DNA from 4 places in the Pseudomonas sp. S2_B10 genome. Region 4 is predicted to be linked to each of the others. Evidence: predicted binding sites of a transcription regulator. Region 4 holds the regulator's gene; each other region holds the start of a gene.

Region 1 (7,165 bases), 1.6 Mb from region 4:
CATGAAAATCGTCATCGCCCCCGACTCGTTCAAGGACAGCCTGAGTGCCCAAGGCGTTGCCGAAGCCATTGCCCTCGGACTGGCCCAGGTCTGGCCGCAGGCGACGCTGATCAAATGCCCGATGGCCGATGGCGGCGAAGGTACGGTCGAGTCGATTCTCGCAGCCTGCGAAGGTGAGTTACGCCGCACCCGCGTGCGCGGTCCACTGGGCGCGCCGGTCGAAGCCGCATGGGGCTGGCTGCCGCACAACCACACCGCGATCATCGAAATGGCCGAGGCCAGCGGTCTGCAACTGGTCCCGCCGGGACAGCGCGATGCCTGCATCAGCAGCACCTTTGGCACAGGTGAATTGATTCGTGCAGCGCTGGATGCCGGCGCGCAACGGGTGATTCTGGCGATTGGCGGCAGCGCGACCAATGACGCCGGCGCCGGGGCGATGCAGGCGCTGGGGGTGAAGTTGCTGGATGCGCAGAATCAGTCGCTGGTGCCCGGCGGCCTGGCCTTGGCGCAACTGGCGCGATTGGACCTGAGTGGGCTTGATCGACGTCTGGCCGATGTGCGTTTCGACATCGCCGCTGATGTCAACAATCCGCTCTGCGGCCCCCACGGCGCCTCGGCCATTTTCGGCCCGCAGAAGGGCGCATCGCCTGCGCAGGTTGAGCAGCTCGATCAGGCGCTGGGGCACTTCGCCGAGCTTTGCGCGCAAGCATTGGGCAGGGACGTGCGCGATGAACCGGGCAGCGGCGCGGCGGGTGGTCTGGGGTTTGCGGCCAAGGCTTTTCTCGGTGCGCAGTTTCAGGCGGGCGTCGAGGTGGTAGCGGAACTGGTCGGGCTCGCTGACGCGGTCAAGGGTGCGGATCTGGTGATTACCGGAGAAGGCCGCTTCGATGCGCAAACCCTTCGCGGCAAAACGCCGTTCGGTGTTGCGCGAGTTGCCAAACAACACGCTGTGCCGGTGATTGTGATCGCCGGGACCTTGGGCGAGGGCTACCAGGAACTCTATCAACACGGCATCGACGCCGCTTTCGCCGTGACCAGCGGACCGATGACACTCGAACAAGCCTGCGCCGAAGCACCGCGCCTGCTGCGTGAACGCGCCACCGATATTGCTCGGGTCTGGCAACTCGCCGCCCAACGCTGATCGGCTTGCCTATGTAGGAGCTGTCGAGTGCAACGAGGCTGCGATCTTTTGACTTTTAAAAGCAGGATCAAAAGATCGCAGCCTCGTTGCACTCGACAGCTCCTACCAAGGGCAGCGGAGCAGTTTTTGATTGTTGCCACGTCCTGAAAAATATTTACCGCAGACCCGAAACCTTCCTCAAGCCTGGCCGATACAACGGTCAGGCGCACACAAAACCACAATTCAGTGCAGCCGGACTGTCGCCCGCTATGGGCCAGTGCTCACGGCATGGACGCTCGTAGTTTCTTTCTTTCGAGAGTCCGACCATGTCCCTGCGTAACCTGAATATCGCGCCACGTGCTTTCCTCGGTTTTGCCTTTATCGCCTTGTTGGTGATTGTCCTCGGCGTGTTCGCGGTCAGCCGCATGACGGTCATTCGTCAGGCGTCGGTCGACATGGACACCAACCAATTGCCAAGCGTGACCCACCTCAGCGTGGTCACGGAAAACGTCCTGCGCATGCGCATTCTCTCGTTCCGTGTGCTGGTCAATCGCGAACCGGCCAGCCTGCAAGAGGCAGAAACCCGCATCGCGGTGCTGGTCGACAAGGTGCGCAAAGCTCAGGCCAGCTACGCTGCGTTGCCGGCAGGCCCTGAAGAGCGCGCGGTCTTCCAGACGTTTTCGACGACGCTCGATAATTACCTGCAAGCGCAGAATCAGATGATTGAGCTGTCGCGCAAGGGCGATCTGGAAGCGATGCGCGCGTTGATCAACACGCGCATCAAGGAAGGCACCGATCAGATGGGCGAGCAGCTCAACAAGCTGATCGGCATGAATACCGCCGGGGCCAGAGCGGCGGCCATTAAGGCCGGTGAAAACTATGACAGCGCCATCACCGGGATCATCATCGTCGCCGTGATTGCGGCGCTGGCCACCGTGTTGCTCGCCTGGTTGCTGACCCGCAGCATCGTCACGCCGCTCAACCGCGCCGTGCTCGCTGCGCAAACCATTGCTGGCGGTGACCTCAGTAAAGCCATCGAAGTCGACGGCAAGGACGAACCGGCGCGCCTGCTCGAAGCCTTGGCCGCGATGCAGACCAACCTGCGCAAAACCATCGAGCAGATCGCCGGTTCCGCCACGCAACTGGGCGCCGCTGCCGAAGAACTCAGCGCGGTCACCGAAGAAGCGTCGCGCGGGTTGCAGCAGCAGAACAACGAAATCGAACAGGCCGCCACGGCCGTCAACGAGATGACCGCTGCGGTGGAAGAAGTGGCGCGCAATGCCGTTTCGACTTCCGAAGCTTCCAATCAGTCGACCCACGCCGCCCGCGAAGGTCGCGATCAAGTGGTGAAAACCGTCGACGCGATCCAGACCATGACCCACGACGTGCAGAACACCGCGCAGATGATCGAAGGCCTCGCCGCGCAAGGTCGTGACATTGGCAAGGTGCTGGACGTGATTCGCGCCATCGCCGAGCAGACCAACTTGCTGGCGCTCAACGCTGCGATTGAAGCGGCGCGTGCCGGCGAGGCTGGCCGTGGTTTCGCCGTGGTGGCGGACGAAGTGCGCGCCTTGGCGCATCGCACCGCGCAGTCGACTCACGAAATCGAAAAAATGGTCGCCGGCATTCAAAACGGCACCGGTGAAGCGGTTTCGTCGATGCAGCAAAGCAATCAGCGCACTCAGTCCACGCTGGAAATGGCCCGCGCTGCCGGTGTGGCGCTGGAGCAGATCACGCAATCGATTCACCAGATCAACGAACGCAACCTGGTTATCGCCAGCGCTTCGGAAGAGCAGGCGCAAGTCTCCCGCGAAGTCGATCGCAACCTGGTCAACATCCGCGACCTCGCCACGCAATCGGCCGCCGGCGCCAATCAGACCAGTGCCGCGACCCATGAACTGTCGCGACTGGCAGTGGATTTGAACGCCATGGTGGCGCGTTTCGTGATTTGAGATACGGTGAAGGCTGGAAACCGCGCTAACAGGAGACGTACATGCGCTATTCAGCCTTGACCCAACGAATCGCCGGGGAGGGTGCCGCTGCCTGGCAGATTCACGACCGAGCGCTGGAACTGCGCGCCGAGGGCGTTGATGTTTTGTTGTTGAGCGTCGGCGATCCGGATTTCGATACGCCGTTGCCGATCGTCCATGGCGCGATCGATAGCCTGTTGGCCGGCGATACCCATTACGCCGACGTGCGTGGTCGATTCGAGCTGCGCAGGCTGATTGCCGAGCGTCATCGCCAGCGCAGTGGTCAACGGGTTGATCCTGATCAGGTGATTGTCCTGCCCGGCGCACAATGCGCGGTGTACTCGGTGGCGCAGTGTCTGCTCGATCCGGGCGATGAAGTGATCGTCGCTGAGCCGATGTACGTCACTTACGAAGGTGTGTTTGGCGCCTGCGGTGCCAGGGTGATTGCGGTGCCGGTACGCCCCGACAACGGTTTCCGTGTCGACCCGGCCGATGTTGCCGAGCGCATTACCCCGCGAACGCGCGCCATGCTGCTCAACAGTCCGAACAATCCCAGCGGCGCGAGTTTGCCCTTGCTGATCTGGCAGGAGCTGGCAGCGCTGTGCATTCGTCATGATCTGTGGCTGATCAGCGATGAGGTGTACAGCGAGCTTTTATATGAAGGCGAACACATCAGTCCGGCGAGCCTGCCGGGCATGGCCGAGCGCACCGCAACGATCAACAGTCTGTCGAAATCCCATGCGATGACCGGTTGGCGTATCGGCTGGATGATCGGCCCGAAACCCTTGGCCGAGCATCTGGTGAATCTGTCGCTGAGCATGCTCTTCGGTCTGCCGGATTTTGTACAGAAGGCCGCGCAAGTAGCGCTGCAAAGTGATCTGCCGGAAGTCTCTCAGATGCGCGAGGAATACCGCTTGCGGCGCGATCTGGTGTGCGAGCGTTTGCACGGTTGCCCTGGGTTGCAGCCGATTCGCCCGGATGGCGGCATGTTCGTGATGGTCGATGTGCGCCAGACTGGCCTCGGCGCCCAGGCATTTGCCGAGCGCTTGCTGGAAGGTTACGGGGTGTCAGTGTTGGCCGGTGAAGCGTTCGGGCCGAGCGCGGCGGGGCATATTCGCATCGGGCTGGTGGTGGATCGGGTCAAACTGGCGGATGCCTGCGCGCGGATTGCGTTGTGTGCGGTGCAGCTGTTGCAGGCGCGCAGTGCCTGAGGGTCTTGCATTGCCTGAACCGGCGCCTTGCTGATCGTTCCCACGCTCCGCGTGGGAATGCCTCTAGGGACGCTCCGCGTTCCAACTTTCGGAAGGGACGCGGAGCGTCCCGGGCTGCATTCCCACGCTGAGCGTGGGAACGATCAGCATCAAGGATTCACCAGATTCGCCGGCGGCTGTCCATTCAACGCCGCCAACAGATTCTCCACCGCACACCGCGCCATTGCCTCACGCGTTTCATGGGTCGCCGAGCCCATGTGCGGCGTCGCCACCACGTTGCTCAACTGCAACAACGGCGAGTCATGATTCAACGGTTCGCGCTCGAACACATCCAGCCCCGCCGCGCGAATCCGCTTGCTGCGCAACGCCTCGATCATCGCCGCCTCATCAACCACCTTGCCCCGCGAGATATTGATGAAAATGCTTTCCGGCCGCATGAGCGCAAATTGCTCGGCGCCGATCAAGCGTTCGGTCTGCGCCGTCAGCGGCAAGGTCAGGCAAATGAAATCGGCCTGCTGGAGCAACTCTTCGAGGCTGCGATATTGTGCGTCGAAACGCTCCTCGACCGCCGGTTTGCGCGACTGACTGTGGTAGATCACCGGCATGCCGAAACCGAAATGCCCGCGCTGGGCCAGGGCCTCGCCGATGCGGCCCATGCCGATGATGCCCAGCGTCTTGCCGTGCACATCGGTGCCGAAATGCGCCGGGCCGATGTTGCGGCTCCATTGCCCACCACGGACCATGTCCGCCAGTTCGACCACCCGCCGCGCGGCAGCGAGGATCAGGGCGAAACCGGTGTCGGCGGTGGTTTCGGTGAGCACGTCGGGGGTGTTGGTCAGCAGAACCTTGCGCCGATTCAGATACTCGATGTCGTAGTTGTCAACACCCACCGAGACGCTGGCAATCGCCTCCAGCTGCGGCGCCAGATCCAGCAGCGCGGCATCTAGTTTCAGGCTGGCCCCGAGCAAACCGTGGGCGCGGGGCAGGGCATCGCGCAGCTGCATTAGGCCATCGGCGTCGAGGCTTTCGATCAGCGTTACGTCAAATTGCTCTTGCAGGCGCGCCATCAGCGCGGGCGAAAGTTTTTTATACAGCACGACCTGTTTTTTCATGGCAAAAGTCCTTTCAGGAATGCGCCGGCACACGCGGCGTGGCGACGGCTTTGGCGACGACGCGATCACTGGCGCCGGGCTTGAGGAAAATGGTCAACACCACCGACAGCAACAGCGCGCCGCTCATCAGCAGATAGGAAGCGCCGGGCGAGCCGGTCGAGCTGTTCAGATAGCCGACCAGATACGAGCCGCCAAAAGAACCGAGCGCGCCCATGCTGTTGATCAGCGCCATGGCGCCGCCAGCGACGTTGGCCGGCAGGATCTCGGGAACGATGGCGAAGAATGGCCCGTACGGCGCGTACATGCAGGCGCCGGCAATCACCAGCAGCGTGTACGACCACCAGAAATGTTCGGCGCCCAAGGCATACGAGCCATAAAACGCAATCGAAGCGATCAGCAGCGGCGGCCAGACGAAGCGTTTGCGCTTCTGCAATTTGTCCGAACCCCACGACACCGCGAGCATGCCCAGCACGGCCGCCAGATACGGCAGCGCCGAGAGCCAGCCAGCCTCGATCATGTCCATTTGCGCGCCGGCCTTGAGGATCGATGGCAGCCACAAAACGAAACCGTAGACGCCGATGCTCCAGCAGAAAAACTGCAGCGCCAGGATTATCACCTTCGGCGAGCGGAACGCCTCGGCGTAGTTCTTCACCGCTTTGATCCCGACCTGCTCAGCGGCCAGCGCGCTTTCCAGATCGTGTTTTTCCTGCTCATTGAGCCACTTGGCCTGGGCCGGGCGGTCGTCGGCCAGACGCCACCAGATAAACGCCCACAGCACCGCCGGCAGACCTTCAATGATGAACATCCAGCGCCAGCTGAAATGCTGCACCAGATAGCCCGACACCACCGACATCCACAGCATCGTCACCGGGTTACCGAGGATCAAAAAGGTGTTGGCCCGCGAACGTTCGGCACGGGTGAACCAATGGCACAGATACACCAGCATCGCCGGCATCACCGCCGCTTCGACCACGCCGAGCATGAAGCGAATGACGATCAGCCAATAGGCGTTGGACACCACGCCGGTCAACGTGGCCAGACCACCCCAGAGGATCAGGCTGACGAAAATCAGCTTCTTGACGCTGTGCTTTTGCGCGTAGATCGCGCCGGGAACCTGAAAGAAAAAGTAACCGAGAAAGAACAGCGCACCAAGCAGCGAGGACAGACCCGGTGTAATCATCAGGTCTTCGGCCATGCCCGACGCGGCGGCAAAACCGTAGTTGGCGCGATCAAGATAGGCCAGGCTGTATGTGATGAACACAATCGGCATGATGTACCACCAGCGGCGGGTGGCGAGGGTTGCAGTTTTCATCGGTGTGACTCCTGAGCTTGTTGTTTTTGTCGCAGCAGGTTCATTGATTTGCGGTGATCAGGCGGGCTTCTTCGCGAGCAGGCTCGCTCCCACATGTGAAATGCGTTCCCCTGTGGGAGCGAGCCTGCTCGCGAATTCAGCGGTCAACTCCAAGCGAGAAGGCAACCCCTCCATATCCCCGCGACTCTGCACCGCGCGACTGCCAATCCAGTTCGCCCGCTGCACGGCCTCGGCAAAACTCTGGTGCTCGAGCAGGGCGCTGATCATGCCGACCGCAAAGCCATCTCCGGCACCCACGGTATCGACCACGTTGCTCACCGGCACGCCGGCAACGAAACCCTGATCCAGCTGCGTGCGGTAATAAGCACCCGCAGGCCCGAGCTTGATCGCCACGGCCTCGGCGCCCTGATCCAGATAGAACGCAGCAATGTCGGCCGGGT
Region 2 (7,165 bases), 2.8 Mb from region 4:
AATCTGGCTATCGGTGTTGTCCGGGATCGGGTGGACGAGGATCGGGTCGAGTGCCTCACCGTGGTCGGGATAAACCAGCGGAGGCATCGATCCCAACGGCCCGCGTTGCGGCGTCCAGAGAATGGTGATGCCGTTGAGCTTGGCCTCCATGGCGGTCTTGTCGGCGTTCCACTTGACGTTCACCGTGCGTACGGCGTCGTCGCCAGAGGCGCCGGAATGGATGCCGTAAACCCGCAGAACACCTTCGGCATCACGACGAAACTGGAAGCGCACGCGCGTGGTGGCGCGGCTCATGCGGCGTAGTTCTTCGTCGGTGTGAAGCGTGCCGTCGGCCATTTTGCTCGGCAGCATTCCCAGCACGAACACGCTGGCCGGCCCGCCGGCGCCACGGATGGCCCAGTTCAGGCGCTGTTGCAAAATCCCGCCGCCGGCCAGACGCCCCAAAGCCAGGTCGGCACCTATCGCCGTCGCTACAGCGGTACTGGCGGAGGGCATGAGCATGGCGCCGGCGACCATGATCTTGCCGAAGTTGCTGGCTGGCTCCTCGGCAGTGCCAGCGTCCGTGCGACACCAGTTGTCCGGCGTGCAGGACTTGGCAAAGACCCTGTCTTCGCGTGGCTTGGGCGCAGGCCACTCATCCTTCTCGATGTACACCGGCTCCGGTGCTTTCGGTGGAAGCAAAGTAAACCAGGCCCTGCCACCGCTATACGGATTTAATAACCAGTCATCGTCGAGAAGGTATTTGTATTGAGGCATGCCAACTCCCTGTATGGCGCTGAGTCGAGCCAGGGGAGCTTGTCGGTATAGGAGCGATTCGGGGAGAGAGCGACAGGTGGCTGATGCTACGAAAGATCCGTTTCGTACCAGAGATCTACTTTTTTCTTACGGAGGCATCTGAATTGCATGCAGGGAGCGGGAGGAAAAGGACTTTTCTCGAGGCATAAAAAAACGGCCTACCTTTCGGTAAGCCGTTTTTAGTACTTGGTGGCTACACAGGGACTTGAACCCCGGACCCCAGCATTATGAATGCTATGCTCTAACCAACTGAGCTATGTAGCCAAGTGGCGCGCATTATTCCCCTGAAATGGCAAAGCGTCAAGCGTAAATCGAAAATATTTCTTCCTGTTTTCAACTGCTTATCCTCCAGCCCCGAAAATCGGGGCCGGGGAGGGCGTCAGCGCAGTTGGAATCTGGCGGTATTGGCGCTCAGGGCCTCGCTACCCTGGCTCAAGGTGTCCGCCGCTAGGTTTACGGCGCGTGCGCCTTCGAGCAAACGCACCGCCGCTTGATCGACCTGCTGGATATTGCCGCTGACTTCGTCGGCAGTGCTGGCCTGTTCTTCAACCGCTGTGGCGATTTGCGCCAGGGTGTCGGTGACACTCTGTACGGCGCTGGCGATTTCTCCCAGGCGTTCGCCGAGTCCGGTGACTGCTTCGGCATCCGATTGCGCCTGACCACAGGCGGCTTCCATCAGGCTTACCGCTTCGTTGACCGTGGCGCGCAGGCTGTCGACGGTGCCGGCGATCTGCGCGGTGGACGATTGCGTGCGCTGCGAGAGGCTGCGCACCTCGTCGGCGACCACGGCAAAGCCGCGACCCTGTTCGCCGGCGCGGGCGGCCTCGATGGCGGCGTTGAGCGCGAGCAGGTTGGTCTGCTCGGCGACGCCGCGAATGGTATCCACGACCAGTTGAATCTGCTGGCCTTGCTCGCTGACCCGGCCAAGCGCGGCGGCGGTATCGTTAAGGCGCTGATTGAGCTGCTGAATGCTCGCCGTGGTGCGTTGGCTGTCGCGGCTGCTGTCGGCGGCGATGCGCCGGGTTTGCTGGGCGCTGCCGGAGGCCTGTTCGCAACTCTGCGCGACGCCTTGCGAGGTGGCGGCCAATTGCGTGGCGGCAGCGGCGATCTGGCTGATCTGCAATTGCTGCGCTTCGACTTCGCTCAGGGCGCCGCTGGAGTGTTGGTTGAGGCTGCGCACCGCGTTGCTCAACTGCGAGGTCTCGTGGTCGACGCCGAGCATGCTGCTGCGCAATTGCACCACAGCGACGTTGAGCGCGGTGCTGATCGCTGCCAGCTCATCGCGCCCCACCACCGGCACTTGCAGGCTCAGGTTACCGTCGCGCAAGGCTTCGGCGAGCAAGGTGATGCCGCTGGCGCTACGGCGGATCGAGGCTTGCAGGCAAACGAACAGGTATAACGCGGCCAACAGCAGGCAACCGAAGATTGCGGCGACAACAATGAACTGGCGGATCGCCGAGCTGTAATACGCATCGAGCCGCTGATCCAGCGCGACCAGGGATTGCTGGCGCAGGGAAGCGAGGTCGGTGAGCAGCGCGTCGAGGCTGCGTTCGAAGTCCTCTGGCTTGAGGTTGATGCTGCCGCCAAACACACCGTCGTCGAGGACTTTCAGGCCGCTGTCGAGGTGTTTCAGGCTGTCGTGATACTGGCCGGCCCAAGCTTGCAGCTCGGCTGGCAGACGCGCCTCCAGCAGGCCGGCGGTTTTCACCAGTTGCTCGCGGGCGTCACCAATGCGGCTGCGCAGGTCGCGCAACTGCAGGCGGCTCTGCAGGGTGAACTGACCGGAGACGACCGAAGCCTGGCCGACTGCGGCGAGACGGCCGACACGCTCGATCAGGTCCGGCGCGTGCTGCGTGGAAATCTGCGTCAGCAGGTAGGTTTCCAGCCACGGCGCGAGGGTCAGGCGATTGTCCATGACGATCTGCTCGCGCAAGGCTTGCAGCGCGCCCAGGGCATTGGTGAAGCGGTCATAACCGTCCGGCCACCAGCCGACACTGCTGAGGCTTTTCGAATCAAGGCCATTGAGTGCGGTTTGCAGCGCCTGAAAGCGTTCGAGGATTGCGCCGTCGGCGCCTTGCTGGTTCAGGGCATTGCCCAGCTCTGTGGTGGCTTGCAGCACTGCCGGTTGCACGCCGTCGAAGGCGGCCATTGCGGCGAGGGTGGCCGGTGTAGGCTGACGATTGGTCTCGGTGGCGCGCCAGCGGGCGGCGCGGTCGCGTTGAGCGGCGAGCAGGTTGTCCAGCGCATCCAGCGCGAGCAGCTGACGCACGCCGGCACGTTCGCCCGAGATCAGATTGAGCTTCTCGCGATAGTCATGGCCGATCATCAACAGGCTGCCGGCCAGCGGCAGAATGAACAGCAGAAACAACAATTGGAATTTACCTGCGAAGCCAAACCGCCCCAGCAATTTGATCCCCGGTGAAAGGAAAGCCTGCATGCCTCATGACTCCTCTGGACACCACGCACCATTGGCGTGCATCGCGAGCTGTTGGCTCACGACCCGTGCCCTCTAAAAGGCCTCGAAAGTTCACCCTCGCCCGCTCTGTAGGCCGGCTCTGTAGCGAAACTTCCCATTGTCGAGCGCCTTTGTAAGGCGATCGTGTTCAAGGGCAGAAGCAAGGCAAGATTCAGACCATGGCGTTGAGCTATCACCTTCGCCACCAGCGATCCCCTGTAGGAGCTGCCGAAGGCTGCGATCTTTTGACTTTGATGCTTAAAAGCAAGATCAAAAGATCGCAGCCTTCGGCAGCTCCTACGCGAGATAGGAATGTTGGTTAGTTAGCTGGCTAAGGGGATAGCGCGAGCGCACCGAAAAATGGCACATTGACGCACCTGCCTGCGGGCACCCATCTGCTGTCCGGAATTTTCCATGGCTATCAGCAACGTCCAGACCGCCGCTGCCTCGGCGACCGCTGCTCCGCAAAGCAGCCCCTTGGTGATGCGCATCATCGGCGCGGTGGCGCTGGCGCATCTGATCAATGACCTGATCCAGTCGGTGCTGCCGTCGATCTACCCGATGCTCAAGGCCAACTATGGCCTGACCTTCACCCAGGTCGGCCTGATCACCTTGACCTTCCAGTTGACCGCATCGCTGTTGCAGCCGTGGGTCGGATATCACACTGACCGGCACCCTAAACCGTGGCTGTTACCGGCGGGCACGGTGTGTACCTTGATCGGCATTCTGATGATGTCGGTGGTCGGCAGCTTCCCATTGATTCTGCTGGCGGCGGCGCTGATTGGTATCGGCTCGTCGACCTTTCACCCGGAAGCCTCGCGTGTTGCGCGGCTGGCCTCGGGCGGCCGGTTTGGTCTGGCGCAATCGACCTTTCAGGTCGGCGGCAATGCCGGCTCCGCGTTCGGCCCATTGCTGGCGGCGGCGATCATCATTCCCTTCGGCCAGGGCAATGTGGCGTGGTTCGGTCTGTTCGCGGTGTTTGCGCTGTTCGTGCTGTACCGCATCAGCCGCTGGTACGCCAACCACCTGAACCTGTTCAAGCTCAAGGCCGGCCAAGCCGCGACGCACGGCTTATCGAAGGGCAGGGTGACCAGTGCCTTGGTGGTCCTGGGGCTGCTGGTGTTCTCCAAATATTTCTACATGGCCAGTTTCACCAGCTACTTCACCTTCTACCTGATCGAGAAGTTCGACCTGTCAGTGGCGAGTTCGCAATTGCACTTGTTCCTGTTTTTGGGCGCAGTGGCGGCTGGGACGTTCTTCGGCGGGCCTATCGGCGACAAGATCGGGCGCAAGGCAGTGATCTGGTTTTCCATCCTGGGGGTGGCGCCATTCACCCTGATCCTGCCGCATGTCGATCTGTTCTGGACCAGCATTCTCAGCGTGGTGATCGGCTTCATTCTGGCGTCGGCATTCTCGGCGATCGTGGTGTACGCGCAGGAACTGGTGCCGGGTAATGTCGGGATGATTGCCGGGATTTTCTTCGGCCTGATGTTCGGTTTCGGCGGGATTGGCGCGGCGCTGCTCGGGCATCTGGCGGATGTGCACGGGATTGAGTACGTGTATTTCCTTTGCTCATTCCTGCCGTTGTTTGGTGTGTTGGCGATCTTTCTCCCGCGTACTAAAAAAGCTTGAGATCAAAAGATCGCAGCCTTCGGCAGCTCCTACAGGGGATAGATGTACATCTGTAGGAGCTGCCGAAGGCTGCGATCTTTTAACAATCTTTCGGGCACAAAAAAGCCGCGTATCAAACGCGGCTTTTTCTTGTGCGGCTGTTGCTTAGACGTTGAAACGGAAGTGCATCACGTCGCCGTCCTTGACGATGTAATCCTTGCCTTCCAGACGCCATTTGCCGGCTTCTTTGGCGCCGGCTTCGCCCTTGTACTGGATGAAGTCGTTGTAGGCGATGACTTCGGCACGGATGAAGCCTTTTTCGAAGTCGGTGTGGATCACGCCAGCGGCCTGTGGTGCGGTAGCACCGACCTTGACGGTCCAGGCGCGGACTTCTTCGACACCGGCGGTGAAGTAGGTCTGCAGGTGCAGCATTTCGTAACCGGCGCGGATCACGCGGTTCAGGCCAGGCTCTTCCAGGCCCAGCGCTTCGAGGAACATGTCCTTCTCTTCGCCGTCGTCGAGCTCGGCGATTTCCGCTTCGATCTTGTTGCACACCGGAACGACCATGGCGCCTTCTTCTTCGGCAATGGCCTTGACCACGTCCAGGTGCGGGTTGTTCTCGAAACCGTCTTCGGCAACGTTGGCGATGTACATGACCGGCTTGGTGGTCAGCAGGTGGAAGCCCTTGATCACGGCTTTCTCGTCCGCGCTCATGTTCTTCATCAGGCTGCGTGCCGGTTTGGCTTCGGTGAAGTGCGCGATCAGTTGCTCGAGCAGAGCCTTCTGAACCACGGCGTCCTTGTCACCGCCCTTGGCGTTGCGCGCGACTTTCTGCAGTTGTTTCTCGCAGCTGTCGAGGTCGGCGAAGATCAGTTCCAGGTCGATGATTTCGATGTCGCGTTTCGGGTCGACACTGTTGGAAACGTGAATCACGTTGTCGTCTTCGAAGCAGCGCACCACGTGAGCGATAGCGTCGGTTTCGCGGATGTTGGCCAGGAACTTGTTGCCCAGGCCTTCACCTTTCGAGGCGCCGGCGACGAGGCCGGCGATGTCGACGAATTCCATGGTGGTCGGCAGGATGCGCTTGGGATTGACGATGGCCGCCAGCGCTTCCAGGCGCGGATCCGGCATCGGCACGATGCCGCTGTTCGGCTCGATGGTGCAGAAGGGGAAGTTCTCCGCCGCGATACCGGATTTGGTCAGGGCGTTGAACAGGGTGGACTTGCCGACGTTAGGCAGGCCGACGATGCCGCAATTGAATCCCATGGTGTTTCCCCTCGGGTAAAAGTCAGGCCTTCTGGCTGTGCAGGTTTTTCATCGCGCGGTTCCATTCCCCGGCGAGGATATCCGGCAGCACGCCGAGGGCAAAGTCGATGCTGGCATCGAGTTTTTCCTGTTCGGCGCGTGGCGCACGACCCAGGACGAAATTTGAAACCATACTGGCAACGCCCGGGTGGCCGATGCCAAGCCGCAGGCGGTAGAACGTATTCTGATTGCCCAGTTGCGCAATGATGTCGCGCAACCCGTTGTGACCGCCATGGCCGCCGCCCTGCTTGAGCTTGGCAACGCCCGGAGGCAAGTCGAGTTCGTCATGCGCCACGAGGATTTCTTCAGGCTTGATGCGGAAGAAACCGGCGAGTGCCGCCACGGCCTGGCCGCTGCGGTTCATGTAGGTGGTGGGAATCAGCAGACGAACATCCTGACCCTGATGCGAGTAGCGCCCGGTCAGGCCGAAATATTTGCGATCGGCCACAAGATTCACATTCTGTGCGTGGGCGATGCGCTCAACAAAAAGGGCCCCTGCGTTATGCCGGGTCTGTTCGTATTCAGCGCCTGGATTTCCCAGGCCAACGATCAGTTTGATGGCAGTCACGATAGGGGCCCTTCCTTGGAGTGGTGGATAACATCGCCGCGATCGGGGAAAGCGGCGAAAGTGGACGAAAAATGCTCATTTACCATGGATGTAAACTCCGCGTTCTCGCCCGCTTTCTCGCTACGTTCCAGTCCGCGATGTTACTTGCTCACTCCCCGGCATGACAGAGTGAATTACTCTGCTTCGCCTTCTTCGGCAGGTTCTGCAGCAACACGTGGAGCGTGGACGTTGGCAACAGCCTTGTCATCGCCGTGTGCCAGAGCAACGAACTCAACACCTTTAGGAGCTTTGAGGTCCGACAGGTGAATGATGGTGCCGATTTCTGCTTTCGACAGATCGACTTCGATGAACTCAGGCAGATCTTTTGGCAGGCAGGTCACTTCGATTTCAGCAACAACGTGCGAAACTTCGCCGCCTTTCTTCACTGGAGC
Region 3 (7,165 bases), 2.7 Mb from region 4:
CCGGCCTCGGTCTGTATTTCGCCAATCGCATCGCGGCGCTGCATCAGCGCAACGGCGTGGAAGGGCGCACCGAAATCAGCAATGGCGGGCCGTTGGGCGGTGGGGTGTTCAGCCTCTACTTGCCCTGACATGACCTGTAGGAGCTGACGAGTGCAACGAGGCTGCGATCTTTTGATCTTGAAAAAATCAAGGGCAAAAGATCGCAGCCTCGTTGCACTCGTCAGCTCCTACGGCTCCTGCACAAGATCGGGATTTTTGTGGGCGCTGCTTGATATTCCGAACAGCCGCAGCCTATTTTGTCCGGGTCGCCGTTCGCGGCTCGCACAACAACAAGGATTGCGTCATGACAACCGATGGCCAGGGTTCACTCGCGCAGCGATTGACCGGCATTGATGAGATTGAATGTGTCACCCCGGATCTGAACGGTGTGCCACGGGGCAAGGTGATGACCGCCGAGGGTTTCCTCGAGGGGCGGCGTTTGCAGTTGGCGCGGGGTGTGCTGCTGCAATGCATCATGGGCGGCTATCCGCCGGCGCGGTTCTACGGCAGCGATGACGGCGATCTGGCGCTGGTCGCCGATCCTGCGCAGATTCACCGTTTGCCCTGGAGCGACGAGCCGCGTGCCATGGCGATTTGCGACGCCGACGAACTGAGCGGGGGGAGCTCAAGTCTCTCGACCCGTGGCCAGCTCAAAGCGGTCATCGCCCGTTACGCCGCGCACGGTCTGGCGCCGGTGGTGGCGACCGAACTGGAATTTTTTGTCTTCGCACCGAACACCGATCCGACTCAGCCGTTCCGTCCGCCGGTGGGCCTCGACGGCCGTCGCGAGGATGGTCAGTCGGCGTTCAGCGTCAGTTCCAACAACGGCCTGCGGCCGTTCTTCAGCGAAGTATATAAATGCATGGCCGCCCTCGGCCTGCCGCGCGACACGTTCATGCATGAAATGGGCGTCAGCCAGTTCGAGATCAATCTGCTGCACGGCGATCCGCTGCTGCTGGCCGATCAGACGTTCCTGTTCAAGCATCTGCTCAAGGAGGTCGCGCTCAAGCATGGACTGAGCGTGGTGTGCATGGCCAAACCGCTGGCGCACACGCCGGGCAGTTCGATGCATATTCACCAGAGCATCGTTGAGATCGGCAGCGGCAAGAATGTCTTCACTGACTCGAACGGCGAGCCGACGTCGATGTTCCGCCACTTCATCGGCGGGCAACAGGCAGGCCTCGCCGATTTCACCGCACTGTTTGCGCCCAACGTGAATTCCTATCAGCGCCTGTGTCATCCGTACGCGTCGCCGAACAATGCCTGTTGGTCCCATGACAATCGCGCCGCCGGCTTGCGTATTCCCGCCAGCTCGCCGGCCGCACGTCGGGTCGAAAACCGCTTGCCGGGCGCCGACGCCAATCCGTATCTGGCGATCGCCGCCAGTCTGGCCGCGGGTTTGCACGGCATCGAACAGGAGCTGGAGCCGAGCGCGGCAATCCAGGGGGAGTTCGCCGTGCCGGATAATCTGGCCTTGCCGTGTACCTTGCACGCCGCGCTTGAGCGTCTGAAACGTAGCCAGTTGGCGAGGGAACTGTTCGGGTCGGAGTTCATCGAAGGCTACATCGCTTCGAAGACCATGGAGTTGACCAGCTTCTTTGATGAAATCACTCCCTGGGAGCGCCGTGTGCTGGCCGCCCAGGCCTGACGTATCGCTGCTGCCGGGCTGTCGTTCTGACCGCCCGGTATTTACTGCAAGGAGCCGCTCGGAACGCCGATGCGCCAAATCTGGAAATCCTTTCGAGCGCTGTATTTCGCCTCGCTGATGATGTTGATCGGCTCAGGCCTTCTTTCTACTTATCTGGCTTTGCGTCTGGCCGCCGACAATGTCGACGGGCTGTGGGTCGGTGCGCTGATGGCGGCCAACTATTTCGGTCTGGTGCTGGGCGGCAAGATCGGCCATCGCCTGATCGCCCGGGTCGGGCATATCCGTGCCTACTCGGCGTGTGCGGGGATCGTCGGCGCGGCGGTGCTCGGTCATGGTCTGGTGGACTGGCTGCCGGCGTGGCTGGTGCTGCGGACGATCGTCGGTCTGGGCATGATGTGTCAGTACATGGTCATCGAGAGCTGGCTCAACGAGCAGGCCGATGCCAATCAGCGTGGCCTGGTGTTCAGCGGTTACATGATCGCCTCTTATCTGGGCCTGGTGCTGGGCCAGCTGATTCTGGTCATGCATCCCGGCCTCGGGCTGGAACTGCTGATGCTGGTGGCGCTGTGCTTTGCCCTGTGCCTGGTGCCCGTGACGCTGACTCGACGGATTCACCCGGCGCCTCTGCACCCCGCGCCGATGGAGCCGCGCTTCTTTATCAAACGTGTGCCGCAATCGCTGAGCACGGTGCTCGGCGCCGGTTTGATCATCGGTTCGTTCTACGGTCTGGCGCCGCTGTACGCCTCGCAACAGGGGCTGACGACCGAGCAGGTCGGTCTGTTCATGGGTAGCTGCATTTTTGCCGGCTTGCTGGTGCAGTGGCCGTTGGGCTGGTTGTCCGACCGTTATGACCGCGCATTGCTGATTCGCTGCTTTGCCGGGTTTCTGGCGGTGGCGGCGTTGCCGTTGGCGATCATGCCGCAGGTGCCGCTGGAGGTGTTGTTCGTCGTCGGCTTCTTCTGTTCGCTGGTGCAGTTCTGCCTGTATCCGCTGGCGGTGGCGTTCTCCAATGACCACGTCGAAGGCGATCGCCGGGTGTCGCTGACCGCGATGTTGCTGGTGACCTATGGCGTCGGCGCGAGCATCGGGCCGCTGCTGGCGGGTGTGCTGATGAAGTTTCTCGGCAGTCAGAGCCTGTATGCGTTCTTCAGTTTCTTCGCGTTGGTGCTGGTCTGGCGGATTCGTCCGAAAGCAGTCACCAACCTGCATCAGGTCGACGACGCACCGCTGCATCACGTGGCAATGCCGGACAGCATGTCGAGTTCGCCGCTGGTGGCGGCGCTTGACCCGCGTGTTGATGAGCAGGTGGTGCAGGAGCAGATGGTGCAGGATCCGGCGCCGGTCACTCCTGAGCCAGAGCCCGAAGTGCAGCCGGAAGCAGTCGTTGAAACCGAACTGGACAGCGGCAATGACGATAAGCCTGCGCCGGATATCAGTGGTGGCAGGCCTTGAGTCGCACATAAACATCGGCGCATAAAAAAGGGCAGTCCCGCACAGGACTGCCCTTTTTATTGGTCGCTGCGACTCAGAGATCGTCTTTGTCGAAACGCCGTGCTTCACGCTGCAACTGGTAAACGAAACGCTCGACGTTGCGCGCAGCCTGGCCACTGATGTTGTGGAAGCGCAGACCGGCGAAGGTGATGTTGAGTTTTTCTTCGAAGTGCAGGTAGCGCAGCTCGACCGATGTTGGCTGATTGCCGAACAGCGGCGGGGCGATCAGGCGGTCGTAGACCTGGCCCAGTTGCAGGCGATCAGTGATGTCGCCTTCGAAACGGAATTTGCAGCCGGTGGCGGAGATGTCCAGCAGCTTGCCGTGCAGAGGAACCTTGAGCTTTTCGCCGCCCAGTTCAACGCTGACCAGGTCGGTGAGTTTCAACGCAGCGCGGAAGGCGTTGCGGCGCTGGTGGTAGACCACTTCGCTCGGCAGGTCGCCGGTGTAGAAACGGTCGCCGTCGGATTCTTCGATGTTCAGCGTGCCGTTGCATTCCCAAGCGATGCGCACGCCGTCATGAAAGCCTTCGACCTTGAACGGTTCGCCCGCTTGCAGGAAGCGCTCGCCATCGCGCGGGATCATTTCGTCCAGGGCGATCGTCGCGGTTTCGCGGTCGACCTTGATCAGGTAACTCTGAAAACGCTGGCTGCGTTCATGGAAGGTGATGATCAGTGGATCGTGGCTGTCTTGCAGCTGGCGCAGGTTGCTGGAGATTTCCAGTGGCGTGGTGAGCACCTTCGGAGGCTGCGGAGCATCATCCGCGCTTAGGGTGTTGGACACGGTTCTTCAATCTCCAGACAAAATAAGACGACTGGCCAGTATTTTGCCAGCATGTTGCGCAGGTGGATAGTACAGGGTCACCGAATGGCTCATGCCTGGCTGAGCGTTCGCGGCTTGACCGGTTTGGCAAAGGTCCCGCTGGCGTCGTAAAGCGCTGGCGGCTCACCGCCGGTGAGGATCTTCAGCTGATTGGCCGTGGTTGCCTGCTGGATCTGGATCGACTGGCCGTTCTTGATGTTGGCCGCCTGGCATTGGGCGATCAGCGCGGTCAGGGCATCGCCCTGGGTCAGCAACTGGTCGCCAATGCTCGACTGGCTGGCCAGTTGCTCAAGACCTGTGCGATCGGTCGGCAGGTTGAGGCTGGCGAGGATTTCGCTGCGCTTGCGGCCATGCTGCTCGAGCAGAATGATCAACGCTTGCTTGGTCGCCAGAATTTCTTCCAGCAACGGCATGTCACGACCATGCAAAGCGAGGGATTCGGTTTGCAATAACTCCAGCAATTGTTGCGCTGGAGCAAAGTCGTCGTTGATCAGTTGCAATAAGTTAGTGTCGTGCATGGCTGGCCTTGGGGTTTAAGCGTCCAAAAGCCTGGCGCCGGCAAAAGCCTAGCGCTGGGCTTCGAAGTTGAGCAGTTTGCTGGCTACACGGTTGCTGTCGACTTTATAGCTGCCATCGGCAATCGCGGCTTTCAACTCGGCCACACGGGCTTTGTCGACAGCAGGCTGATCGCGCAGCTTGTCAGTGACCTTCTGCAACTGTTGAGCCTCATTGCTGAGGTGTACCGACTCCCCGCTTTTGGCGACATTGGCCTGTTCGGCCTGGGTATTCAGCGGCGCGGAGGGGCTGTTTTCAGCGCTTTCCTTGGCGTTGCTGGTACGTGTGCTGCCGGTTAGTGACGAGGAACTGTTCAATCGGTTGAAATCGATAACCATGATAAAAAACCTCTGGGAATTTGGACGCTTGCCATGTTTTCGGCTATCCCCTGAAAAACTTTAGGCCCAATCAACCATAAGCTTGCATGCGCCGTTGCGAGACCTGCTGCGGCACAGTTTAGGGAAGCGACGGGATCGGCGCCAGTTTTCTCCACGAGGCTTTTACATGGCCACTTCGACCTGTCCCGGCGCAATCACCTGCGCCTTGATAACTCTTTGAGAATTAAGGTTTTTTACTCGAATCTGTTCTTTCATTCCGCCATTGGAGAGCGCTTCCCCCGGCATGCGTACGGCAAGGGTGCCGCTGCGCGCAGTGATCACCACCTGGTCACCCTTGCGGACCACTTCGGCCTGTTCCAGATGCACCAGAGTTATGACCTGATCGGCGACCGTTGGTCGGGTAAGTTTCTGCCCGATCGCTTCGTCGACGGAGGTCAGGAAACCCTGGTTGATCGTGCTGACGTCGCGCTCGCGCAAGGTCACATCCTGCGGCTCGATAATGCCGGCGCGTTTCAGCGGACGAGTGGTCGTCACGATCTCGCGAAACAGGCGGACTTGAGCGGGTACGAACACCGTCCAGGGCGAACTGCCTTCGCAGCGAACCTTCACCGTGACGCGGCCCAGCGGGCGTGCCGGGCTCTCCAGCGTGGCTGTCAATTCCTTGTCGCACATGGGCATGCGCATGCGCGGGTCGAGCTGGTTGACTTCGATTTCGTAGCGGCCTTCGGTTTGACTGGAAGCCAAATAGTCTTCTACGGTGAATTCAAGAAAGCCCTGAGTCACGCCGATAAGCATATCAGGCAAGGTAACCGCATCTGCATGGGCAGGACTGCCAGCAAGCAAGCAGCAAACGGCGGACACCGCGCAAAGCCCTTTGCGAAGGGAAGATGTCAGGCGTCGGGAAAATGTCGTTTGAGCGTTCATACGAGTTAAAAAGCAAGCGCCGTGCCGTTTAGCAATGAATGTGCGTCGCAACAACACTTGGCGTTGGTGTAGGAGTCTGGGCATGGCTGGTGTAATGGATTCGGTGAACCAGCGCACGCAACTGGTAGGGCAGAATCGCCTCGAGCTGCTGTTGTTCCGTCTCGACGGGCCGCAGCTCTATGGGATCAACGTGTTCAAGGTACGGGAAGTGTTGCAATGCCCGTCCCTGACGTTGATGCCCAAATCCAGTCCTGTCGTGTGCGGGGTAGCGAATATACGGGGAGCGACCATTCCGATCCTGGATCTGGCAATGGCAACGGGCTCCGGTGCGTTGAAAGACAAGAACAGTCCGTTCGTGATCATCACGGAGTACAACACCAAGACCCAGGGTTTCCTGGTCCGCTCGGTGGAGCGCATCGTCAACATGAACTGGGAAGAGATCCATCCGCCACCCAAGGGCACCGGTCGCGATCACTACCTGACCGCTGTGACCCGGGTCGACAACCAGTTGGTCGAAATCATCGACGTCGAGAAGGTGCTGGCCGAAGTGGCGCCGACGCCGGAAGCGATTTCGGTGGGCGTGGTCGATGTCGAGACGCAGACCAAGGCATTGTCGCTGCGGGTGCTGACGGTCGATGACTCGTCGGTGGCGCGCAAGCAGGTCACGCGTTGTCTGCAGACCATCGGTGTCGAAGTGGTGGCGCTGAACGACGGCAAGCAGGCGCTGGATTACCTGCGCAAGCTGGTCGACGAGGGCAAGAAGCCGGAAGAAGAGTTCCTGATGATGATTTCCGACATCGAGATGCCGGAGATGGACGGGTACACCCTGACGGCGGAAATCCGCGGCGACGCACGCATGCAAAAGCTCCATATCATCCTGCATACTTCGTTGTCGGGGGTATTCAATCAGGCGATGGTGAAGAAAGTCGGTGCTGATGACTTCCTGGCCAAATTCCGTCCTGATGACCTCGCATCCCGGGTAGTCGACCGGATCAAAGCAGCAGATATCAGCTAGGGGCCTTCTGCCCCTGGCGGTCAACACGATTTAAGAGGCGGCATCATTGTCTACGGGTAATTTGGATTTCGAACAGTTCCGGGTCTTCCTGGAAAAAGCCTGTGGCATTCTGCTCGGTGAAAACAAGCAGTATCTGGTCTCGAGCCGTCTCAACAAACTGATGGAGCAGCAAGGCATCAAGTCCCTGGGTGAGCTGGTACAGCGCATCCAGACCCAGCCGCGCAGCGGTTTGCGCGAGCAGGTGGTCGATGCCATGACGACCAACGAAACTCTGTGGTTTCGCGACACCTATCCGTTTGAAGTCTTGAAGAACAAGGTACTGCCGGAAGCGATCA
Region 4 (7,165 bases):
GGGCCTTGACGGCATTCAGCGAGTCCAGCAGTTGTTCGAATTCGTTATCGGTGATGTCGTCCGAGGAGTCGCTTTCAACGACCAGTTCTTCGATCATCTCGGCAACCGGCGAAGCCGGGGCTTCATCCGCCGATTGCGGTTCGGCCAGGCGCGCCAGCGCGGCCAGCAGTTCCGGCGTGGCAGCGGTGATCGGTGCACGCTCACGGACTTCGCTGAACATGCTGTTCACCGCGTCCAGTGCTTCGAGCACCACGTCCATCAGTTCTGCATCAACGCGACGCTCACCCTTGCGCAGGATGTCGAAGACGTTTTCGGCGATGTGACAGCACTCCACCAGCTCATTGAGCTGAAGGAAGCCGGCGCCCCCTTTTACAGTGTGGAAACCGCGAAAAATTGCATTGAGCAGATCTGCATCATCCGGACGGCTTTCCAGCTCGACCAGTTGTTCGGACAGTTGCTCAAGAATCTCGCCGGCCTCAACCAGGAAATCCTGAAGGATCTCTTCATCGGCGCCGAAGCTCATTAATGGGGTGCTCCTACAGGTCTAAAAACCCAAAAAACCCGAATTCCGAAACTCTAGAATCCAAGGCTGGATAACAAATCGTCCACATCGTCCTGACCGGACACAACGTCTTCTCGTTTATCGGCATGAATCTGCGGACCTTCACCCTGCGAGAGATGTTTTTGTGGATCTTTTTCAGCAAGCATTGCGGCGCGGTCATGTTCGATGCCCGCAAAGCGGTCGACCTGACTGGCCATGAGCACGAGTTTGAGCAGATTGCTTTCGACTTCGGTGACCAGTTGGGTCACACGCTTGATCACTTGACCTGTGAGGTCCTGGTAATCCTGAGCCAGCAGGATGTCGTTGAGGTTGCTCGACACCGCACGGTTGTCCGTGCTGCTGCGTGACAGAAAACCGTCGACCCGGCGCGCCAGTTCGCGGAACTCTTCAGCCCCGACCTCGCGACGCATGAAGCGGCCCCAATCGGCGCTCAACGTCTGCGCTTCATCAGCGAGACTGTTGACCACCGGCGTGGCGCTTTCCACCAGATCCATGGTGCGGTTGGCCGCGGCTTCCGTCAGCTTGACCACATAGCCCAGGCGTTCGGTGGCGTCGGTGATTTGCGACACTTCCTCGGCCTGCGGCATGTGCGGATCGATCTGGAAATTGACGATCGCACTGTGCAGTTCACGTGTGAGCTTGCCCACTTCCTGATACAGGCCGCGGTCACGGGTCTGATTGAGCTCATGGATCAGTTGCACCGCGTCGCCGAACTTGCCTTTTTCAAGGCTCTCGACCAGTTCGACCGCGTGTTTTTTCAAGGTCGATTCGAAATCGCCCTGTGATGATTCGTTATGCTCCATAGCTCCCCCGCGCATTCATCAGCCGATGCGTTCGAAAATCTTCTCGATTTTGTCTTTCAACGCTTGAGCCGTGAAAGGTTTGACTACGTAACCGTTCACACCGGCCTGAGCGGCCTCGATGATCTGCTCGCGCTTGGCTTCAGCAGTCACCATCAACACCGGGAGGTGCTTGAGTTTTTCATCGGCGCGCACGTGACGCAGCAGGTCGATACCGGTCATGCCCGGCATGTTCCAGTCCGTTACCAGAAAGTCGATGCTGCCGCTGTTGAGCACCGGAATGGCAGTGGTGCCATCGTCGGCCTCGACGGTGTTGGTGAACCCAAGATCGCGCAGCAGGTTCTTGATGATCCGCCGCATCGTTGAGAAGTCATCAACGATGAGGATTTTCATGTCTTTGTTCAATTCGACCTCCAAGCAGTCTTAAACGCGCCCAGCACCTGGACGCGCCACTTCAATCAATCGGCGCAGCACTTAAAGTTTGTCTGGAGCACAACGGATCGAGACCGGCGCCGTTCATCACCGCACCAGCCTCGTTTCGCAGTGTCCCCACACTGCCTTCAGCGCGCTCGCCACTCCCCCAAACGCCCCCGCAGACGGGCCGCGCACTGGCTGTGTAACTGGCTGACCCGCGATTCACTGACGCCAAGGACTTCACCGATCTCCTTGAGGTTCAGCTCTTCGTCGTAGTACAGCGCCAACACCAGTCGCTCACGCTCCGGCAAATTGGCAATCGCGTCCGCCAGCGCCGCCTGGAAGCGTTCATCTTCCAGATCGCGTGACGGCTCCATATGAGCACTGGCGCCATCCTCGTGCAGCCCTTCGTGTTCGCCGTCCTGCAACAGGTCGTCGAAACTGAACAGGCGACTGCCCAAGGTGTCATTCAGAATCCCGTAGTAATCGTCGAGACTCAATTGGAGTTCGGCCGCAACCTCGTGATCTTTAGCGTCACGGCCGGTTTTAGCTTCAATCGAGCGAATCGCGTCGCTGACCATCCTGGTATTACGGTGAACCGAGCGTGGTGCCCAATCCCCTTTGCGCACTTCATCGAGCATCGCGCCGCGGATTCGAATGCCCGCGTACGTTTCGAAACTGGCGCCTTTGCTGGCGTCGTATTTAGTCGAGACTTCCAGCAAACCGATCATCCCGGCCTGGATCAGGTCTTCGACCTGCACGCTGGCCGGCAGGCGCGCCAGCAAGTGATAGGCAATGCGCTTGACCAGTGGCGCGTAACGCTCGATCAATTCGTATTGCGCGTCACGCGCCGACTTTTTGTAAAGATTCATGCCACTGGCGGTCATATCACAGGCCCTGCGGTTTGCTGCACGAGACGCTCGACGAAAAATTCCAGATGCCCGCGCGGGTTGGCCGGCAGCGGCCAGGTGTCGACCTTCTGGGCGATGGCCTTGAAGGCCAGCGCGCACTTGGAACGGGGAAAGGCTTCGTAGACGGCGCGCTGCTTCTGCACTGCCTTGCGCACGCTTTCGTCGTACGGCACGGCGCCGACGTATTGTAGGGCGACGTCGAGGAAGCGATCCGTGACCTTGGTCAACTTGGCGAACAGGTTGCGCCCTTCCTGCGGGCTCTGCGCCATGTTGGCCAGCACGCGGAAGCGGTTCATGCCGTAATCGCGGTTGAGCAACTTGATCAGCGCGTAAGCATCGGTGATCGAAGTCGGCTCGTCGCAGACCACCAGCAACACTTCCTGGGCGGCACGAACGAAACTGACTACCGAGTCACCAATACCCGCAGCGGTGTCGATCACCAGCACGTCGAGATTGTCGCCGATGTCGCTGAACGCCTGGATCAGGCCGGCGTGCTGCGCCGGGCTCAGGTGCACCATGCTCTGCGTGCCGGAGGCCGCCGGCACGATGCGAATCCCGCCCGGGCCTTGCAACAGCACGTCGCGCAGTTCGCAACGGCCTTCGATGACGTCGGCCAGTGTGCGCTTGGGTGTCAGCCCCAGCAGAACGTCGACGTTCGCCAGGCCCAGGTCGGCGTCCAGCAGCATGACCCGACGGCCAAGCTCTGCCAGCGCCAGCGACAAGTTCACTGACACGTTAGTCTTGCCGACGCCACCTTTGCCGCCGGTCACCGCGATCACCTGTACGGGATGCATGCTGCCCATGTTATTTCTTTACCTTGTCTTGCATAGACGGAGGCCACATTACTGGCTGCGCGTTCCTGATCGGAACAATGCGTGGCAGACCATCGATGTAGGTACAAAAACTGTTCATGATTACCTCAGCCAACCTGCTTGGTCGGGCTGTGATAGATATCAGCGAACATGTCAGCCATGGCTTCTTCGCTGGGTTCTTCCTGCATTTGCACGCTGACGGAGCGGGTGACCAGTTGATGACGGCGCGGCAGATGCAAATCATCCGGAATCCGTGGGCCATCGGTCAGATACGCGACCGGCAATTCATGACTGATCGCCAGGCTCAACACTTCGCCGAGACTGGCCGTTTCATCCAGTTTAGTCAGGATGCAGCCGGCCAGCCCGCAACGCTTGTAACTGTGGTAAGCGGCGGTTAGAACCTGTTTCTGGCTGGTGGTTGCCAGGACCAGATAATTTTTTGAGCGAATGCCACGCCCGGCCAGGCTCTCAAGCTGCATGCGCAACGCCGGATCACTGGCTTGCAGGCCGGCAGTATCGATCAAAACCACGCGTTTGCGTAGCAGTGGATCCAATGCCTGCACCAGCGACTGACCTGGATCGACGTGCGTTACCGGCACGTTGAGGATGCGTCCGAGGGTTTTCAGTTGTTCCTGCGCGCCGATGCGGAAGCTGTCCATGCTCACCAGTGCGACGTTCTGCGCGCCGTACTTGAGCACGTAACGCGCGGCGAGCTTGGCCAGCGTGGTGGTCTTGCCCATGCCGGCGGGGCCGACCATGGCAATCACACCGCCCTCTTCCAGCGGCTCGACTTCCGGTACGGCAATCATCCGCGCCAGGTGCGCCAGCAGCATGCGCCAGGCCTGACGGGGTTCTTCGATATCGGTGATCATCGCCAGCAGATCGCGCGACAGCGGGCCGGACAGGCCGATGCGCTGCAGACGGCGATACAGATTGGCCTGGGCCGGACGGCTGCCTTGCAGCTGATTCCAGGCCAGGGTGCCGAGCTGAACTTCCATCAGCTCGCGCAGGCTGTTCAATTCAAAACGCATCGAATCCAGCGCACGCGGATCGACACCCGCCGAGGCCTGCGCAGGCGCTGCGGCCGGGCGCGTCGGTGCGGCGTAGGTCGGCTCGCTCAGCGGTTCGGCAGCAGTCAGCGGCAGGCCTGCGGTCAATGGCAGCCCGGCAAACAACTGCTGATTGGTGTTGCCGTCGGCTTCGCCACGCAGGCTCAGCTCGGCCTGGGCGGTGACGATACGCGACTGGGTCTTGCGCAGCTCGTCTTCGAGTTCCATGTTCGGAACCCGTGGCGCCAGCGCCGACAGTTTGTAATCCAGAGCCGCCGTCAACTCGACGCCGCCGGCAATGCGGCGGTTGCCGATGATGGCGGCATCAGCGCCCAGCTCATCGCGAACCAGCTTCATGGCCTGACGCATATCGGCGGCGAAAAAACGCTTAACTTGCATAAACCACTACCTCAGCCGTTGGGCCCTACTGTCGCAACGATGGTCACTTGCTTGTTGTCCGGTACTTCCTGGTAGGCCAGCACATGCAGGCCTGGCACTGCGAGGCGGCCGAAGCGCGAGAGCATCGCGCGAATCGGGCCTGCTACCAGCAGGATCACCGGTTGGCCTTGCATTTCCTGACGCTGGGCCGCTTCGATCAACGAACGCTGCAGCTTCTCGGCCATGCTCGGCTCCAGCAGAACGCCCTCTTCCGAGCCTTGTCCTGCCTTCTGCAGACTATTGAGCAATATCTGTTCCAACCTTGGTTCCAATGTGATTACAGGCAGCTCGGACTCAGTGCCTACAATGCTTTGGACGATTGCACGGGATACGCCGACCCGCACAGCGGCGACCAGCGCGGCGGTATCTTGACTCTTGGCAGCGTTGTTCGCGATCGCCTCGGCAATGCTGCGAATGTCGCGCACCGGCACGTGCTCGGCGAGCAGCGCTTGCAGAACCTTGAGCAACTGCGACAGCGAAACCACGCCCGGCACCAGCTCTTCCGCCAGTTTCGGCGAGCTCTTGGCCAGCAATTGCATGAGTTGCTGCACTTCCTCGTGGCCGATCAGCTCACTGGAGTGCTTGTACAGAATCTGGTTCAAGTGGGTGGCAACCACGGTGCTGGCGTCGACCACGGTGTAGCCGAGCGATTGCGCCTGGGCGCGCTGGCTGATTTCGATCCACACCGCCTCCAGGCCAAAAGCCGGATCTTTGGCGTTGATCCCGTTGAGCGAGCCGTACACCTGGCCCGGGTTGATCGCCAGTTCGCGATCCGGATAGATCTCGGCTTCGGCGAGGATCACACCCATCAGGGTCAGGCGATAGGCGCTTGGCGCCAGATCGAGGTTGTCGCGGATGTGCACGGTCGGCATGAGGAAGCCCAGATCCTGCGAGAGCTTCTTGCGCACGCCCTTGATCCGCGCGAGCAATTGCCCACCCTGATTGCGGTCCACCAGCGGAATCAGGCGATAGCCGACTTCCAGGCCAATCATGTCAATCGGCGTCACGTCGTCCCAGCCCAGCTCCTTGGTTTCCATGGCGCGGGCCGGCGACGGCAGCAGTTCCTGCTGACGCTTGACCTCTTCCAGCGCCACGACCTTGGCGACGTTCTGCTTCTTCCAGAACAGGTACGCGCCGCCCGCAGCCAGCGCCGCCATGCTCAGGAAGGAGAAGTGCGGCATGCCCGGCACCAGGCCCATCACCGCCATCAAACCTGCGGCCACGGCCAGCGCTTTCGGCGAGGCGAACATCTGGCGGTTGATCTGCTTGCCCATGTCTTCCGAGCCGGACGCACGGGTCACCATGATCGCCGCTGCTGTAGATAACAACAGTGATGGCAATTGCGCCACTAAACCGTCACCGATGGTCAGCAAGGCGTAAACCTTGCCCGCATCGCCGAAGCTCATGCCGTGCTGGAAGATACCAACCGCCATGCCGCCAATGAGGTTGATGAACAGAATCAGCAGGCCGGCGATGGCGTCACCACGGACAAACTTGCTGGCACCGTCCATCGAACCGTAGAACTCAGCCTCCTGGGCGACTTCCTGACGGCGCGACTTGGCTTGATTCTGGTCGATCAGGCCGGCGTTGAGGTCGGCGTCAATCGCCATTTGTTTGCCGGGCATCGCATCGAGGGTGAAACGCGCGCTCACCTCGGAAATCCGCCCGGCACCCTTGGTCACCACGACGAAGTTGATGATCATCAGAATCGCGAAGACCACGATACCGACCACGTAGTTACCGCCGATCACCACCTCACCGAAGGCCTGAATCACCTTACCAGCAGCGGCGTGGCCGTCCTGACCGTGGAGCATTACCACCCGCGTCGAGGCTACGTTCAGCGCCAGTCGCAGCAACGTCGCCACCAGCAGGATGGTCGGGAACACGGCGAAGTCCAGCGGCCGCAGCGCATACACGCAGACCAGCAGGACGACGATGGACAGGGCAATGTTGAAGGTAAAGAAGACGTCGAGCAGGAACGGCGGTACCGGCAACATCATCATCGCCAGCATGACCAGCAGCAACAACGGCACGCCCAGATTGCCTCGACTGAGGTCGGCAACGTTGGTGCGTGCTGTATTGAATAACTGAGTGCGATCCACCGGTTTTCCCCGTTCCTTTAAAGCAAACTTTTGACGCCCCGAACGGGCGCAGGGCGGCTACTGCAAGAAGCTTTCCA

Evidence for each region. The regulator FliA, encoded in region 4, starts transcription of late flagellar genes. The targets are predictions, from matches to a motif close to CTAAAGTTTNNNNNNNNNNNGCCGNTAA.
Region 1: AB4O45_RS01110 (methyl-accepting chemotaxis protein) is a predicted target of FliA. The motif match lies at 1,308-1,335, and genes of this name have one in related genera.
Region 2: AB4O45_RS08560 (methyl-accepting chemotaxis protein) is a predicted target of FliA. The motif match lies at 3,399-3,426, and genes of this name have one in related genera.
Region 3: flgM (flagellar biosynthesis anti-sigma factor FlgM) is a predicted target of FliA. The motif match lies at 4,928-4,955, and genes of this name have one in related genera.

The regions. Positions count from the first base shown of each region.
Region 1 covers NZ_CP162768.1:266,828-273,992, reverse strand. Annotated here, with positions in the region: gene AB4O45_RS01115 (glycerate kinase) at 2-1,141, shown strand; gene AB4O45_RS01110 (methyl-accepting chemotaxis protein) at 1,447-3,072, shown strand; gene AB4O45_RS01105 (pyridoxal phosphate-dependent aminotransferase) at 3,114-4,301, shown strand; gene AB4O45_RS01100 (2-hydroxyacid dehydrogenase) at 4,451-5,413, opposite strand; gene AB4O45_RS01095 (MFS transporter) at 5,427-6,725, opposite strand; gene AB4O45_RS01090 (sugar kinase) at 6,783-7,165, opposite strand, start outside.
Region 2 covers NZ_CP162768.1:1,928,808-1,935,972, reverse strand. Annotated here, with positions in the region: gene AB4O45_RS08570 (S-type pyocin domain-containing protein) at 1-756, opposite strand, end outside; tRNA gene AB4O45_RS08565 (tRNA-Met) at 983-1,059, opposite strand; gene AB4O45_RS08560 (methyl-accepting chemotaxis protein) at 1,175-3,232, opposite strand; gene AB4O45_RS08555 (MFS transporter) at 3,665-4,882, shown strand; gene ychF (redox-regulated ATPase YchF) at 5,027-6,127, opposite strand; gene pth (aminoacyl-tRNA hydrolase) at 6,150-6,734, opposite strand; gene AB4O45_RS08540 (50S ribosomal protein L25/general stress protein Ctc) at 6,908-7,165, opposite strand, start outside.
Region 3 covers NZ_CP162768.1:1,393,141-1,400,305, reverse strand. Annotated here, with positions in the region: gene AB4O45_RS06175 (sensor histidine kinase) at 1-128, shown strand, start outside; gene AB4O45_RS06170 (glutamine synthetase family protein) at 446-1,687, shown strand; gene AB4O45_RS06165 (MFS transporter) at 1,757-3,139, shown strand; gene AB4O45_RS06160 (flagellar brake protein) at 3,213-3,959, opposite strand; gene AB4O45_RS06155 (flagella synthesis protein FlgN) at 4,049-4,516, opposite strand; gene flgM (flagellar biosynthesis anti-sigma factor FlgM) at 4,565-4,891, opposite strand; gene flgA (flagellar basal body P-ring formation chaperone FlgA) at 5,054-5,815, opposite strand; gene AB4O45_RS06140 (chemotaxis protein CheV) at 5,898-6,830, shown strand; gene cheR (protein-glutamate O-methyltransferase CheR) at 6,877-7,165, shown strand, end outside.
Region 4 covers NZ_CP162768.1:4,688,035-4,695,199, reverse strand. Annotated here, with positions in the region: gene AB4O45_RS20980 (chemotaxis protein CheA) at 1-523, opposite strand, end outside; gene AB4O45_RS20975 (protein phosphatase CheZ) at 577-1,365, opposite strand; gene AB4O45_RS20970 (chemotaxis response regulator CheY) at 1,384-1,755, opposite strand; gene fliA (RNA polymerase sigma factor FliA) at 1,923-2,663, opposite strand; gene fleN (flagellar synthesis regulator FleN) at 2,660-3,490, opposite strand; gene flhF (flagellar biosynthesis protein FlhF) at 3,607-4,947, opposite strand; gene flhA (flagellar biosynthesis protein FlhA) at 4,959-7,088, opposite strand.